One region of the Brevibacillus sp. HB1.4B genome, then DNA from elsewhere that is predicted to be linked to it. Evidence: a T-box and tRNA genes for the amino acid it is inferred to sense, from the RefSeq annotation. Region 1 holds a T-box; the other holds one or more tRNA genes.
The links. The T-box of region 1 lies ahead of HP398_RS09395 (valine--tRNA ligase). A T-box ahead of a tRNA ligase gene usually reads a tRNA of that ligase, here a tRNA-Val.
Positions count from the first base shown of each region.

Region 2: it encodes a tRNA-Val, which carries the amino acid that the T-box ahead of HP398_RS09395 (valine--tRNA ligase) is inferred to sense. The anticodon was not compared.

Region 1 is NZ_JABSUT010000003.1:315,596-323,217, reverse strand. It holds gene murC (UDP-N-acetylmuramate--L-alanine ligase) at 1-328, opposite strand, end outside; gene HP398_RS09400 (bifunctional folylpolyglutamate synthase/dihydrofolate synthase) at 330-1,703, opposite strand; gene HP398_RS09395 (valine--tRNA ligase) at 1,747-4,419, opposite strand; T-box leader at 4,477-4,718, opposite strand; gene HP398_RS09390 (STAS domain-containing protein) at 4,778-5,104, opposite strand; gene HP398_RS09385 (ATP-binding protein) at 5,212-6,450, opposite strand; gene HP398_RS09380 (PP2C family protein-serine/threonine phosphatase) at 6,476-7,622, opposite strand, start outside.
Region 2 is NZ_JABSUT010000002.1:664,885-672,506, forward strand. It holds gene HP398_RS07420 (DUF3221 domain-containing protein) at 1-127, shown strand, start outside; gene HP398_RS30865 (GNAT family N-acetyltransferase) at 576-1,289, opposite strand; tRNA gene HP398_RS07435 (tRNA-Val) at 1,438-1,513, opposite strand; tRNA gene HP398_RS07440 (tRNA-Ile) at 1,539-1,615, opposite strand; gene HP398_RS07445 (phosphatidylglycerophosphatase A family protein) at 2,035-2,628, opposite strand; gene HP398_RS07450 (alpha/beta hydrolase) at 2,809-3,513, shown strand; gene HP398_RS07455 (hypothetical protein) at 3,516-3,674, opposite strand; gene HP398_RS07460 (YjcG family protein) at 3,820-4,329, shown strand; gene HP398_RS07465 (GNAT family N-acetyltransferase) at 4,408-4,863, shown strand; gene HP398_RS07470 (NAD(P)-dependent oxidoreductase) at 4,969-5,868, opposite strand; gene HP398_RS07475 (TetR/AcrR family transcriptional regulator) at 6,069-6,584, shown strand; gene HP398_RS07480 (DUF3995 domain-containing protein) at 6,690-7,112, shown strand; gene HP398_RS07485 (PHP domain-containing protein) at 7,175-7,622, opposite strand, start outside.

The sequences.
Region 1 (7,622 bases):
CTACAGCTACTCCTGTGCGTTCATTCAATATGCGAGCAAGCATTTGGGAACGGTGCATGACCGGAATCCCTAATGTTTGACCTGCGATCACCTCAGGATTGTCTTTGGAAATACTGGTGGAGTATACGATGCTGTCTGCTCCCTCCACGTGGGCAGCATTATGGCCAATATGAATGACCGCCCCTCTTGCTTCCAGCTTTTTCGCCAAATCATTCATGGCGACATCGGAGCCGGTTACCTTGTATCCAAGGTCGATCAAGACGCGGGCAATGGCACTCATGCCATAACCGCCGATGCCCACAAAGTGGACGTGTTGGGCCTGATCCACCCTATTCACCTGCCTCTTCTACTATAGTGGGAAAGAATGCGCGTACTTGGGCGATGAAGTAGAGCGAACCGCAGACGACCAACCAGTCATCCGCCTTCGCTAATTGCTTCTCCCGCATCCAAGAAAGGAGAAACGCCCGCCAGTCTGGGACTGCATCGAGAAACTCTTGCTCCCAGCCACCGGCTAAAAACGACTCTTGTAAGCTATTGGCTTCGGCTGCACGCGGGAAGTCAAAGGTCGTCACATGCAGCTTTTTGATTTTTGACTTTACTGGTGCGAGCGACTCTGCCATTTTGGCAAGCGGCTTATCTGCCAATCCAGAAAAGAGCAAATGCAACTGTACTCCGTCCGGCAACAACCGATCCAGACTGCTTACAAGCGCCTCCATTCCTTCCTGATTGTGTGCCCCATCCAAGATAACCATTGGTCTTGGAGAGATGACTTCTAGACGACCAGGCCAACGCGTTTGTTGCAAACCACGAGATATTTCTTCTTCCTCCAGCAAGAAAGAGAAGTAATTCCGCAGGATATCAATGGTCATCAAAGCAACGGCTGCATTGGTTGTTTGGTGAATACCATTCATGGTGAGACGGTAGGATGCTTCTGCACGACGGTGAATGCTTTTGTAACGAAACTGTTGGTCATTCAACTGCTCCTCTACCTGCTCTGCCTGGAAATGTTCACCTATATGGTATAGCGTACTCTTTGTTTGTCTCGCGCGCTCCTCAAAAACCTCGAGAAGTTCTGGCCTAACCTCACCTGTGACTACAGGAACACCCGGCTTGATAATCCCCGCTTTTTCCCGGGCAATATCTTCCAAGCTATCTCCCAACACTTGTGTATGGTCCATGCCGATATTCGTGATGACCGAAACGAGCGGAAGGACGACGTTCGTCGAATCCAATCGCCCGCCTAGTCCTGTTTCCCATACGACTACCGCTGGTCTCGCCACTCTTGAAAAATAAAGAATGGCGATCAGCGTAATCACTTCAAATTCGGTAGGGGAACCGAACTCTGTTTCTTGTTCGCATCGTTGCACCCATACCTTAACCTCATTTACCAGCTGCAATAGATCTTCTTCCGCGATCATGCTGCCGTTGAAACGGATGCGCTCACGGAAATCAACCAAATAAGGGGAGGTAAATGTACCTACACTATATCCCGCTTCCATCAGCATTTGCGTCAGGAATGCGCAGGTTGAACCTTTTCCATTGGTGCCAGCCACATGAATAAATGGGATTCTCCGCTCAGGATTTCCTACTTGCTCCAAAACCCACTGCATTCTCTCAAGCCCCGGCCGTTGACCGAACCTGAGCAGTCCATGCAGCCAGTCGAGCGCTTGCGTGTATTCTACAAACCCTTCTTCTGCTTGCATACCACAATGCTCCATTCTCAAAAATATGCGATGGTATGGCGGATCATTCGCCCTTCAATTCGGCAAGTCGTGTAATCACTTTATCCCGCTTATCCATGTAGTCTGCCATCTTCGCTTTTTCCTCTGCGACTACTTTTTCAGGTGCCTTGGCCATAAATCCAGCATTGTTGAGCTTTTTCTCAATGCGCTCCACTTCGTCGTTGAGTGTCGCCACTTCTTTTTCCAGGCGCTTCAGCTCTTGCTCGATATCGATCAAGCCTGCCAGTGGAAGGAACAATTCTGCTCCCGTGATCACAGCAGACATCGCTTTATCAGGCGTAGCCAGATTCAGGCTGATTTCCAGACGCTCAGGGTTGCAGAAACGGGCGAGGTAGTGTTCACCGCGTGTCAGGCGCTCAGCGGACAATGCATCGCTTGGCTTGATCAAGAGCTCAATTTTTTTGGACATCGGTACGTTTACTTCTGCACGGATGTTGCGTACGCTGCGGATGATATCCATCAATTGGTTCATTTCGCTTTCTGCTTCAGCAAAAATCCATTGCTCGTTAACAGTTGGCCAAGGTGCTACTGTGATGCTCTCGCCTTGGTGTGGCAATGCCTGCCAGATTTCCTCCGTGATGAACGGCATGAACGGATGCAACAGCTTGAGCGTTTGATCCAGAACCGTCACCAGAACGGATTGGGTTGTTTTCTTCGCCGCTTCATCTGTACCGTACAGCGGCAGCTTCGCCATCTCGATATACCAGTCACACAGGTCATCCCAAATGAAGTTGTAAAGCACACGACCTGCTTCACCGAATTCAAATGCGTCAGACAGACGGGTTACATCTGCGATTGTCGCTTGCAGGCGGGAGAGAATCCATTTGTCTGGTGTAGACAGCTCACCGCTCAAATCGATTTCCTCGTATTTGAAGTCAGCCAGGTTCATCAAGGCAAAACGAGACGCGTTCCAAATCTTGTTCGCGAAGTTGCGGTTTGCCTCCACCTTTTCCCAATAGAAGCGTTGGTCATTCCCTGGGGAATTCCCTGTCGCCAGTGTGTATCGCAGTGCATCCGCTCCGTACTTCTCAATCACTTCCATCGGATCGACACCGTTACCAAGTGATTTGGACATTTTGCGGCCCTCAGAGTCACGAATAATGCCGTGAATCAAGACGGATTCAAACGGACTTTTCCCAGTAAATTCAAGACCTGAGAACATCATCCGAGCAACCCAGAAGAAGATGATATCGTAGCCTGTTACCAGGACATTCGTTGGATAGAAGTACTTCATGTCCTCGGATTCTTCCGGCCAGCCCAGAGTCGAGAACGGCCATAGACCAGCGGAGAACCATGTATCGAGAACGTCGTTGTCCTGCTCCAGCTTGTGGCTGTGGCAGCTTGGGCACTCAGTCACATCCGCGCGAGATACAATCGTTTCGTTACAATCTCCGCAATACCATGCAGGAATTCGGTGGCCCCACCAAAGCTGACGGGAGATGCACCAGTCGCGGATGTTTTCAATCCAACGCAGGTAGTTCGTCTTGAAGCGGTCTGGGACGAATTTCACACTTTCAGGGCTATTTGCATTCGCCAGTGCTTCGTCAGCCAAAGGCTGCATTTTTATGAACCATTGGGTAGAAAGGTATGGTTCTACGACTGCATCGCTTCGCTCACTATGTCCAACCTGATGGATATGCTCCTCAACCTTGAACATAACACCTTGCTCAGTCAAATCTTTGATGATTTGCTTCCGGCATACAAAGCGATCCAAGCCATTGTAGATACCAGCCAGTTCGTTCATCGTGCCTGTCTCATCCATGACAACGATTTGTGGCAACTGATGACGAAGACCCAATTCAAAGTCATTCGGATCGTGTGCTGGCGTAATTTTTACAGCGCCAGAACCAAACTCAGGATCAACGTAGTCATCAGCGACGATTGGAATTTCGCGTCCTACGATTGGCAAAATCACGGTTTTCCCGATCATGTCTTTGTAACGCTCATCTTCCGGATGTACTGCTACAGCCGTATCACCGAGCATCGTTTCCGGACGGGTTGTAGCTACTTCGATATAACCGGTGCCATCTGCCAATGGGTAACGCATGTGATGCAGCGCACCTTTTACTTCCTTGTAGATTACTTCAATATCGGATAGAGCCGTGCGGGCTGCAGGGTCCCAGTTAATGATACGGTTACCGCGATAGATCAAGCCTTTTTCGTAGAGGCGAACAAATACTTCGCGTACAGCTTGGGACAAGCCTTCATCCATCGTAAAACGCTCGCGGGAGTAATCTAGGGCAAGACCGAGCGTTTCCCACTGCTCACGAATATGTGAAGCGTAAATGTGCTTCCACTCCCATACTTTTTCCACGAATTTTTCGCGGCCCAGATCATGACGAGAGATGCCTTCTTCTCGCAAGGTAGCCTCTACCCGCGCTTGGGTTGCGATACCGGCGTGGTCCATACCTGGCAAGAACAAGGCGCTGTAGCCTTGCATACGCTTGGTACGCGTAATGATATCTTGCAAAGTCGTATCCAGCGCGTGGCCCAAGTGCAATTTACCAGTTACGTTCGGCGGTGGAATGACAATCGTAAACGGACGTTTATTCGGGTCACGTTCTGCCTTGAAAAATTGTTTTTCGATCCAATACGGATACCATTTGTTCTCTGCTGCCTTTGGATCATAGTTTTTCGGCAGCAATTGGTCGATGTCGGTTGTTGGCTGTGTAGACATGTACGACTCCTCCTATTAGCATAACTTTCTTTGCAAAAAATAAAAAAACCCTTCATCGCAAAGGACGAAAGGATTATTTTCGCGGTACCACCTTTGTTAACACACGATAAACGTCATGCTTATGGCGTGTTCACTCTGACAAGATAACGGTTGCGAACCGGTCTCGGCTAGGCACATGCTTTCACCGAAAAAACTCCTGGGCGACCTTCAGCCATTCATAACCTTAGAGAATCTCGCAGCAACTGATTCTCCTCTCTGCTAAGGCGTCCTGACTTACTCTTCCCACTCATCGTTCATATCGTATGTAGTTGTCGTATGATTAGCTTTTCACTATTATATACAATCACGCTGTTTGGCGTCAAACCCGGGTTTCGCCCACTTTTCCAACTGCAATGCCCAGTGCTTCGGTAAAACCGAGCACGCCCAAAATATCGAGAATTTCTTCTCGGACATTGACGATTTCTACCTGTTTGCCCATGGCCAACAGTTCTTTCGTGGTAAAAAACAGGCTTCCAATACCGGAAGAATCTACAAAGGAGACACCTTGAAAATCGACGGTAACGGATTGATTTCGCCCTCCATACTGTTGGAGCAATTCACCTACTCGATCTCCTACAGCCATGTCCAACTCTCCGACGAAAAACAATGTAGCCTGTCCGTTCGCCTCTGTTGCGCGGTAGTCCATGCTCAAACTCCTCTCAATAGGTATCGGTACACCCAATCTGCTCGTCCTTTTACTATATTACCCATTTTCATTCACTTGCAAACATTTGGCTTTTGGGAAATCGTAGCTTAACGCGAAAGGATACATTCTAAAATCAGCTTTGTACCTGCCAGGGAGCTACTTAAATAAACACGATCACAGTATTGCAGGATCACGTGAAAACCGGCCCCAAGCGAGTGGCGCGTAGAAAATCCTTGCTGTAGGGTAGCTCGCGGGATATCCTCGAGCAAAATTCCTTGTCCTTCATCATGGATCACAGCCCGACACATCTGCCTGTCATTCGATAGGTATAGCGTGACCACACCGCCATTTCCGTGCTTCAACGTATTGGAAGCAGCTTCGTTGACCGCAACGAGAAACTGTAGCAAGCGCTTATCAGAAATGCCTTGTGGTTCCAAAGCTTGCTTGAACAATTTACGCAGTTCTGCCAGCTGCTCCGGTAAGCGGATGTCGATTGCCAAGAGCTTATGCCCTTCCCGAAGCAAGAAAAATAATTCTTCATCACTTAGCAACAATAGCTTACCTTCTGTGACCACACCCAGAATATCTCTGTAGATCTCCCATTCCCGTCTTTTGCGTTTTCTTTCTTCTGCAATAACGGCAGTGACATCGATCAAAGCCATTCCACAGGTCCGATCTGGCAATACAGATGTGTATAATTCAAAGACCTTTGTGCCATCAGAGGTGACAATTTGCTCCCTTACAGGACCACCCGATCCAGCCACATCTTCGACCAGTCGTTGCATTTCTCGCTCTACTTCCAAACTCGCACGAACGTCACCCAACGGACGCACTTTCCCTTCATCGTAAAGATAGAGGAAAACGGTCTCGATCTGACGCAGTATGGATAACTTCTGAATCTCTTGCTTTATTAATCGCCCCCGCTCGTCGTCTCGATCCTTCCAATGTAACAAGACGTCTGCCGGGTCCAATTCGCCACTCATGTGCCATGTATGAAATTCTTCCAGAAGCAATCGCTCCAGAACATCTTCCCGTCGCAAAACTTTTTCGATATCGATAATGTAGTACGGATCACCTGCTATACCGCGCAATCCGCTACCGATAATTCGGAAATCATAGGCGAGCTCTATTTCTATGCGTCCGTGCAAATCATGATCAGAACTGCTTAACCCAATGGTCGTCCGGCTCACTGCTACCAGCTTCGCCTGGAACGATTCCATCGTCGCTAGGTTCGTCACCTTTACAGTGCGGGGCGGAACTACTTTGTTCGCTGCACCGCCAGAACGTAGCGCGACAAGGCAATTATCACAAGTGGGATTGTCCGGACAACGCTCACACAAAATCACAGTTCATCCTCCTATTCACGCGCAACTACACGAGGGCTATACTCTCTTCAGGCTCAAATTGAAGAATCAACACAGAAATATCATCCGTTTGGTTTCGCTGCTGTGTTATCCCCATTAAGTAGGCCTCAACTCGATTCATCGATTCCTGCTTACTTTCACCAGACATATTTAATAAGGAGGATAGTTCTTCTAGCCAATGCCTGCTGCCTCGAGATACTTCTTTTCTCCCTGTATCCAGCAAACCATCTGTGTAGAGCAATAGCATGCCCTCTTCTTCTAAGGGTACCTCCTCCATTTGATACGTGCTATCGGGCAAAAGCCCTAGGCCGACCCCACCCTTGCTAGCTAAAATGGTTTGATTCGACTTGGACAAATAAAAAGGCTGTGGATGTCCTGCCCTGCCAAATCGAATTTTGTGTTCCATCTCATCATAGACAGCAACCAGCATCGTAATGTAAGAACGAGTTTTTACTAAATCAGCATAAAGCAACTGATTGAGTCTTTCCAAAATCTCATCCGGCGAATAGCTGGACTGCAAAACCTGCCGTACAGCAATCCTAATCCCCGTTGCCCAAATACTAGCCAAAAAACCGTGCCCAGACACATCCGCAATAATAAAACAGGTGTAGCGATCATTGATTTGTCTATAATCGATGTAATCTCCGCCTACATAATCGACGGGTACGTAAACCGTTCTTGTTCGCAAACTGGTTAACTGCAACTCTTCTGTGGGAATGAGCATCGACTGCATACGTCTAGCCAGCTTCATCTCCATCTCGATTTCTCGCTGCCCTGATGACTGGTCCTGTTGACATCTGAGGATCAACGCCCGAATGTTCACGAGGAGCAGCCCATAAAAAGATTTCTCCAGTTCCTTTAGCTCACGGTCATTGACGTTACTCTGGGCGAACAAGCGGACATAGCGCGGTGTTTGAGCGGTGTCACACTGTTCCGAGACAACAATGCGCTCCTCTACTTCGCGCTGCACTTTTGCGCTCTCTTTGTTGCCACGCTCGATCCGAAAATAGACAGCACCTAGAGCCGATTCAAACGTGATCGACAAGAAGCAAGGCTTGTCCATCTTCACGAACCACGTATCAACCAACTCTTCTATAAATGGCATGAGGCTCTCGTAATTGACTTGGCGCTTGCTTTGCTCATTGCTGGTCATC
Region 2 (7,622 bases), on a different contig from region 1:
AGAAAGTAAAAATCCTATTGATCAAATGGATGAAAAAAGTGCGGTTCAACACGCAATCAATTACTTAAAGAACACACATAACGATGGAATCATTATTAAAAGTGCAAGTGGACAGAAAGATCATTAGCTGATAAAAGCAACCGACTATGATCATAAAACAGATACTACTCTAAAAATCAATGCACAAACAGGAGAAGTAAAAGAGATTTAAAATTTGTACCCTGCTGCAACTAAAGAAAGGAGGTGATAATTTCTCATAAAAGTGTCATTTTATTCGTTCAATTCACCTATCAATGGATCAATTAATGAACGAAATTCGTTAATTGAAATTCCAAAACCATAATGATTTAAAATATCAGTCAGCTCATTGTTATAGATTTCTGACTTGATTAATGCCAAATCACTCAGAAGTATATTTACTACTTCTCGATCTTCATTGTTCGATATAAGTTACTGTATTGTCTAAGTGTAGCGCGAGTTGGCTTTTCTTTGAAATTGCAGTAATACATTGCCATAAAGTGCTCAAATGTGACAACCTCTTTTTTGTCCATCTCTATCACCCTTTTCCAATCAAATTAACATTTCATCCATTCCCAAATGTTGCTGTCTGTCTTTTCTTCTTTCAATCTCCAACTACTCTTCTCATAATACTCATTCATTTTAGAAGTAGTCGGACATATTACCTCAATTGGGCACTCCCCCAAGATCTGAAGCATTTTATCCATTAACCTCTGTCCTCGATGACTTGGACGAATTGCAAACTGATATAGCGAAATAGTTTGATCAGACTTTCTAGGATAAAAGCGTAATGCTCCTACAATTTGGTTATCATCTATTGCTACAACGACTTGCCTTCTACGCACAGCAGCAAATGCTCCATCAGGACATAAAAATTCCCTATTAGAAATACCATCGTTATTTTCTTGAATGTTATTCTGAAAGAAAAATACAACATCATTCCCTAACCATGAATCAGCTAATGTTATCTTCATTATTCTAACCTCATCAAATCCCAATTTATGTAGAGAGTAGTTCTTTAATGGCTCTCCTGTAACGCAACATCCGTTCATGGTCATTTTTGTTGGATCTGGGATGCGGGTCAAGTCACAGTTATCTTCTAGGTCTGCCAGTTTAACGAACCTTGCTATCGGGTCAAGTTCCGCTCTTTTTACAATTTCCATGTAGGTCTCGCCTTCATTTCTAGTTAGAGCAACGACTGCTCCCACAATCTCAGGAGAAAATCCAGATTCGAGAAGACCTTCCTTAGAGCCTTCTCTAATTGTACTCATTCACACCCTCCTTCCTCATGAAGTCCCCATTTTAAAACGAATAGTATTTGCCACCCAAATCGTAGAATATGGAGGTTAGTGACTGTGGCTAATCAAAAGCATAAAATAAAAAACCCTTGATTCCTCAAGGGTTCTAACGTTCATACTATGGTGATCCGGACTGGGTTCGAACCAGCGACCCCCACCCTGTCAAGATGGTGCTCTCCCAACTGAGCTACCGGATCATGGGATATGTGTGTGATCGTTTAATGGTGGGCCCTGTAGGACTCGAACCTACGACCAATCGGTTATGAGCCGACCGCTCTGACCAACTGAGCTAAGGGCCCGAATCGTATCGGACGTCGATCACATTTATTACTATACAGCATCGTAAAATGGATTTCAAGAGGAAATGAATAATTTCTTGTAAAAATTTTCACTCGTACCAAAAGAACACTAAGAAACCCAGTGATATCAGTCTTGCTTTTACCATGTAAAAAGCCTCGTCATCTCGTTTCAGCTATATATGCTTACCCAAGACCCCAACAAAAAAGCCATTCCCCACCGCTGCGACCCACATCCCCCCTACTAAACATGGGGATTACCTACTTGATGGCATCACATCAAACATGACGCCATCAAGCATATGAGCTACACCAGTGAAGAATTGGCTTCTGCCAGTCTAAAGACGATCCAATAAAGGGTACAACAACAAACAAGATAATTAGGTAATGATCGAGACAAACTTCCTCATCGCAACCCTAACCTACCCCGCCTGCTCCGTCCCTTTCCCTTTCTCCTCGACACGCAGCTCGGCTTCCTGTTGCTTCAACGCCTCATTTCGTGTCAATTCCGCCTCCTGCTCATCTCTCATCCGATGGGCCATACGGCTAGACGCATTGGCTGCCACACTCGCCACGAGGTCGTCCAAAAATGTGTGAACACGTCCCTCTCCCGACTTGGTATCCAGCCTTTTAATCACCCCGACCTTGTGCTTATCCAAATGGCCAAAGGTGGTCACCGCGATACTTCCATATCCAAATACGGAGCCTAGCGCCAATGTTTCGTCGCATCCGAACAGTCCTTCATCTGACGCGATGATAGATTGGAGCGGCTCGGACAAGAGGCCCTTCTCTGCTAACGTATCCAACTCAACGCCAACCAGGATGGCGTGCTGCATTTCCCTTTTTTCCAAGACCGCTTTCACGCTCTCGATGCACTGCGCCATCGTGAGATCTGGATGGTAAGGTGATTGCATGAGATAGACGATCTCTGCGATATCATCCATCGTCACTCCGCGTTCTGCCAAACGTGCGAGAGCAGCGTTTCTGACTTCGATGCTGTGTACTTGCTTCTTCATATAAGAGACAACCCCTTCCACAAATCGAGTGAAGTCGTTTCCTACCATAGTATCACACGCTGACCAAATTGCGACAATCTTTCGCCCACAGCCTGACTGACCCTGCACCCAAACTGTTGGGCATGCCCGCTCACTCCTGTATAATAATGAATAGAAGATCCCAATAAGGAGGACACCGCAGTGGCCCTTGAGGAAATCATCTTGGAAAGCCGGCATTTGGGGACGCCGGAAAAGCTGATTGTCTACACACCCCAACGCTACTCGCCACTCTACTCGTATCCAGTCCTTTATGTGCAGGACGGAGAAGATTACTTGGCAATGGGCAGGATGGCTTCTTTGCTAGATCAATTGAATCGGGACAAAGAATTGCCTGATATCATCGCTGTCTTTCTCCCTGTTGAGAAAAGCAAACGGAACGACCGCTATCATCCGGATGGCAAGGAGCATATGGCCTACCGTCGCTTCCTCGCCGATGAAGTCGTGAGCTATGTCGATACGCATTACTCCACACATCCTTTGGGGAACGCACGAACACTTCTAGGCGAATCTTTGGGCGGGGTTGTCTCTCTGTTCACTGCTCTTCACTATCCCCATACGTTTGGACAAGTTGCCTGCCAGTCGATTGCCATGGACGCAAAGTTAAATCGTCTGATAGCTGAAGCTGAATTTTCCGTGCCGCAGACCATTTATTTGGAGATCGGGACGGAGGAAACGGCAGTAAGCACGGGCCGCGGCACATTGAATCTTCTTGCGGCAAATGAAGAGCTTCGCGAGATTTTGGGCACGAAAAAAGCCACCCTCGTTTATGAAACGTTTGAGGGTGACCATACGTGGGGCCACTGGCAGCGCAATCTGCCGCGTATGCTTAAGACGCTTTACGGGTAAACTTACCGTGGCTGTTCTTCTTGTGGACCTTCATCCTTGATAGTCGATACGAGTGCTTCTTCGAATTCTCCTTTTCGTATCGCAGTCAAGATCGTGAAGGTCAGCACAGACAGTAGAAGCAGAACCAGAAAAATGAATGTGATCATCATAGCCGTATACATGCAGTGCGGCACCTCCTTGCACTACACAGTCTTTCCTTTGACACAAGGAATATACAGACCCACGCTTAACATTACACAAATGAAGAATTTTCTGTTAAAATAATATCTTGTAGAGCATGATAGATAGTAAGGAGGAGTGGTTCTGATGATGTACAGTATCGTTATATTCCCATCTAGCAAGGTGCAAGAAGTAGCCAATTCTTACCGGAAACGTTATGACCCGGGCTATGCTTTGGTTCCTCCGTATATCCGTTTGAAGGAAGCCTTTGAGCTGGACGAAGCCAAGCTTCCTGAGCTGGTGAGCCATCTGGAGCAGGTTGCCTCCTCTACCGACAGCTTTTCGGCTCATTTCCATCGGGTATCTTCTTTCCACCCTACCAACAACGTGATCTATTTGGCTGTGCAAAACAAAGAACCATTTAACGAGCTGCATCAAAAGATTGCCAATCAGTGTGTGAATGAAAAAGAAACCTACGCATACGTACCGCATCTGACCATCGGGCGCGACCTGTCCGACGATGAGCTGCGGGATGTAACCGGCCAACTGAGCATGGCAAAAATTGACCTGAACAGCGAGATTGATCGCTTCCACTTGGTTTATCAACTCGAGGATGGCATCTGGAGCGTTTACCAGACTTTCCTTCTCAAAAAATAAACACCCTTTCCTCAATCATCAACCCTCCCTGCGTATCCGTCGTAGGGAGGGATATTTTCTAACAAAGGACGAATACCGATGAACCTGCAAACCTACCAGATCCAAAGAGTCACCACTGAACAAGAATTGGCGGATGCCCTGTCCGTACGCCGAGTCGTTTTCATCGAGGAACAGGAAGTACCAGAAGAGTTGGAAATAGATGAGCATGATACATTGGATAGCGGGACGATTCATTTTGTAGTCTACCGCGAAGGAAATCCAGTGGGGGCAAGCCGTCTCCGTACCTACGCACCTGGGGTAGGAAAAATTGAACGGGTAGCGGTTGCCAAAACAGAACGCGGTACCGGACTGGGCCGCCAAATCATGCTCGCGATGGAAGAGTTGGCCAAACAACACGGGTATGACAGCCTGAAGCTGAACGCACAGACGCAAGCCCAACGGTTTTATGAAAAGCTCGGCTATGAACCTTTTGGCGACTTGTTTGATGATGCGGGTATCGAGCATATTGCGATGGTCAAATCCATTCGCGAATAACAGAAGCTACGTGCAGCCCCATCCCTCAGATAGAAAAACAACCTCGTTTTCGCTATGATCATCATGCGAAGCGAGGTTGTTTTTCATTGGCACCCGAGAAAGGCATTAAATCAGCTGTGGTTTCCGGATTGCCTCAATCACTCGTTCAAAAGAGTCTGCACCGTGGCCCTCTGCTACTTTCTGTGTGGCCAATGCTAGCAACGGCGTTAACCAATCAACGGGGATTCCCTGTTCCTTACTGGCATGGATAATGTGTTCAAGTCCGAGTTTATTCGTATTCATGTTGGACACATCGGTCGTGAAGTTTCCTTCATCACGTGCACGTGCGGCAACCGGATCTGATAAGAGCGGGGCAATCAAGTGATGAATCCAGCTGGTTGCGTATGGAAGAAACTCTGTCGCCGTTATGTTTGCCGTACTTAACAAGGCATGCGCATGCAGAGAACCATACCAAGCGCCATACATCATGGTGAGCAGCGACAAATCGTAGATCAACGGCACGCCATGGTCTTCACTGAGATAGGCAGCGTTACCTCCCAGCAGCTTCAATGTCGGTTCATATGCTTCAAATAGCGCCTTCGACCCGCCGTAGAAAATGAGTGTTTCAGGCAGTCCAATCATTTGAGGAACAGCCATAATCGCTCCATCGAGATATTGCCCACCGCGCTCGCTTACCCACTTGGCAGACTTGCGTGCATCCTCCGGGGTTCCGGTGGTAAGGTTAACGATGACACGCCCTGATAATTCATTTTCCAAGGGCTCTAGCAGGTCTTGCATGACTTTGTAGGTCGATAAGCAGACAACGACCAAGCTGCTTGCCGTGATTACCTCTGCTACACTGCCCGCCAGCACTGCTCCCTTCTCGACGAGACCTTTGGCTCTATCTGCTGAACGGTTCCAGACAGTCGTTGGATGACCACCATTTAGAAAAGCATCCGCGAGTGCTACTCCCATATTGCCAAGGCCAATGACTGATACAGACGCTGGAATTGATGTTGATTTCATCGTTTGACACTCCATTCATTTTATACTTTGCAAGTGAGATGATCTGACGCTACATGCAAGATCTATCTCTCTTGATTGCGATTCTAAAGGTTTACACTAGTGTGAATGTCAATACAAAAATCAATGCTTCTTGACACTTCACTCCCGGTGGAATAACATGGAACCAGAAACATACGATACCGTATCTTTTGAGGTGAACCATGCAATACGTACGTGAAGATTGGATTCGGGCAGGACTTGATATGTTGGCTGAAGCAGGCATTGACGCTGTTCGTGTGGAACCTCTCGCCAGAAAACTGAAGATCAGCAAAGGGAGCTTTTATCATCACTTTCCAGATCGTCAAGCGCTACTGGACTCCATGATCGAATATTGGGAGGAGCATGCGACAGAGCGGATCATTCGAGCGCCACACGCTGACAACATGTCGTTGGAACAGCTGTTGTCGAGTGTTTTTAACAGCGAGCGAAAAATCGAAGCCGCTATCTACAACTGGGCGAAGCAGCATCCTGCCCTTTCCAAACGTCTCGTGGAAATCGAAAAGCGCAGAATCGGCTTCGTGGCCACATTATATGAGAAAAAAGGGCTGGCTTCCGCTGAAGCAAAGGCACGCGCCCAGCTCGCGTACCTCCTCTATGTTGGTTGGCTCGTGCGCCGAGAGCTAGAAGCACCTTTCGATATGTCCGAACCCTTGCATCATTTTATGACTTGGATTTGATTCCCCTCTCTGCCTGACAGGCTATACTGCGCAGAGATTTTTTTGCCCAAAACATACGGATGCGTATCTTTCACAAAACCTTTTAAATCAATAGGAGGCATTCCCATGACGCATGTTTTCCCCATCTCATCTGCTATCTTCTTAGTCATCGTGTCCTTGCTGCATTTTTATTGGGCCTTCGGAGGAAAATGGGGGACCGATTCCGTCATTCCCACAACAGCTGATCATTCACGTCGAACTTTTTCCCCTCGGAAAGGCGGAACGATCGTCGTTGCCTGCTTGTTGACTTGTGCCGCTTACCTTTTGCTTGCCCAGAGCGGTTATCTCCCACCCGTTATAACCCGTTCTTTGATTCAATGGGGATGCATTGTCTGTGCCGCTGTATTTGTCCTGCGGGCTGTGGGAGACTTCAACTACATTGGCTTTTTTAAAAAAGTAAAAAATACGAAGTTTGCTCGTCAAGATACGGCATTGTTCACCCCTCTATGCTTGTGGTTAGGGATATCATTTCTACTCGCCTTGTTATAGGTTCACAAAAAGCCCTCTTCCCATAAAAGAGAAGAGGGTCCTTACCATTACGTATGGATGAATTACGCCTTCCGCTTCGCCGCAATCGCACGTATCTGTTCAACAGCATCCATCGTTGCGGTATGAGAACCGAGCATCGCATGAAACGGCTCCTCTCCACGCCAGCCATGGAAATCAGAACCGCCCGTTATAACAAGTCCGTATTGTGCTGCCCATTTGCTGTAGCGCATTTTTTGTACCTCATCGTTGTCCGGGTGGTTCACTTCAATCCCGTCCAATCCGAATACAATCAACTCCTGGACCAGCTCATCATCGTCATACAGACCCGGGTGAGCCAGCACCGCCACTCCGCCAGCCTCTTTGATCAGCGTGATTGCTTCCTGCGGGGTAATGCGTGGAGGATTGACATAAGCAGCTCCCCCTTTGCCCAAGTACTTATCAAAGGCCTCCGCGATCGTTGAAACGATCCCCAGCTCAATCAGTTCTTCTGCAATATGCGGTCGCCCGATG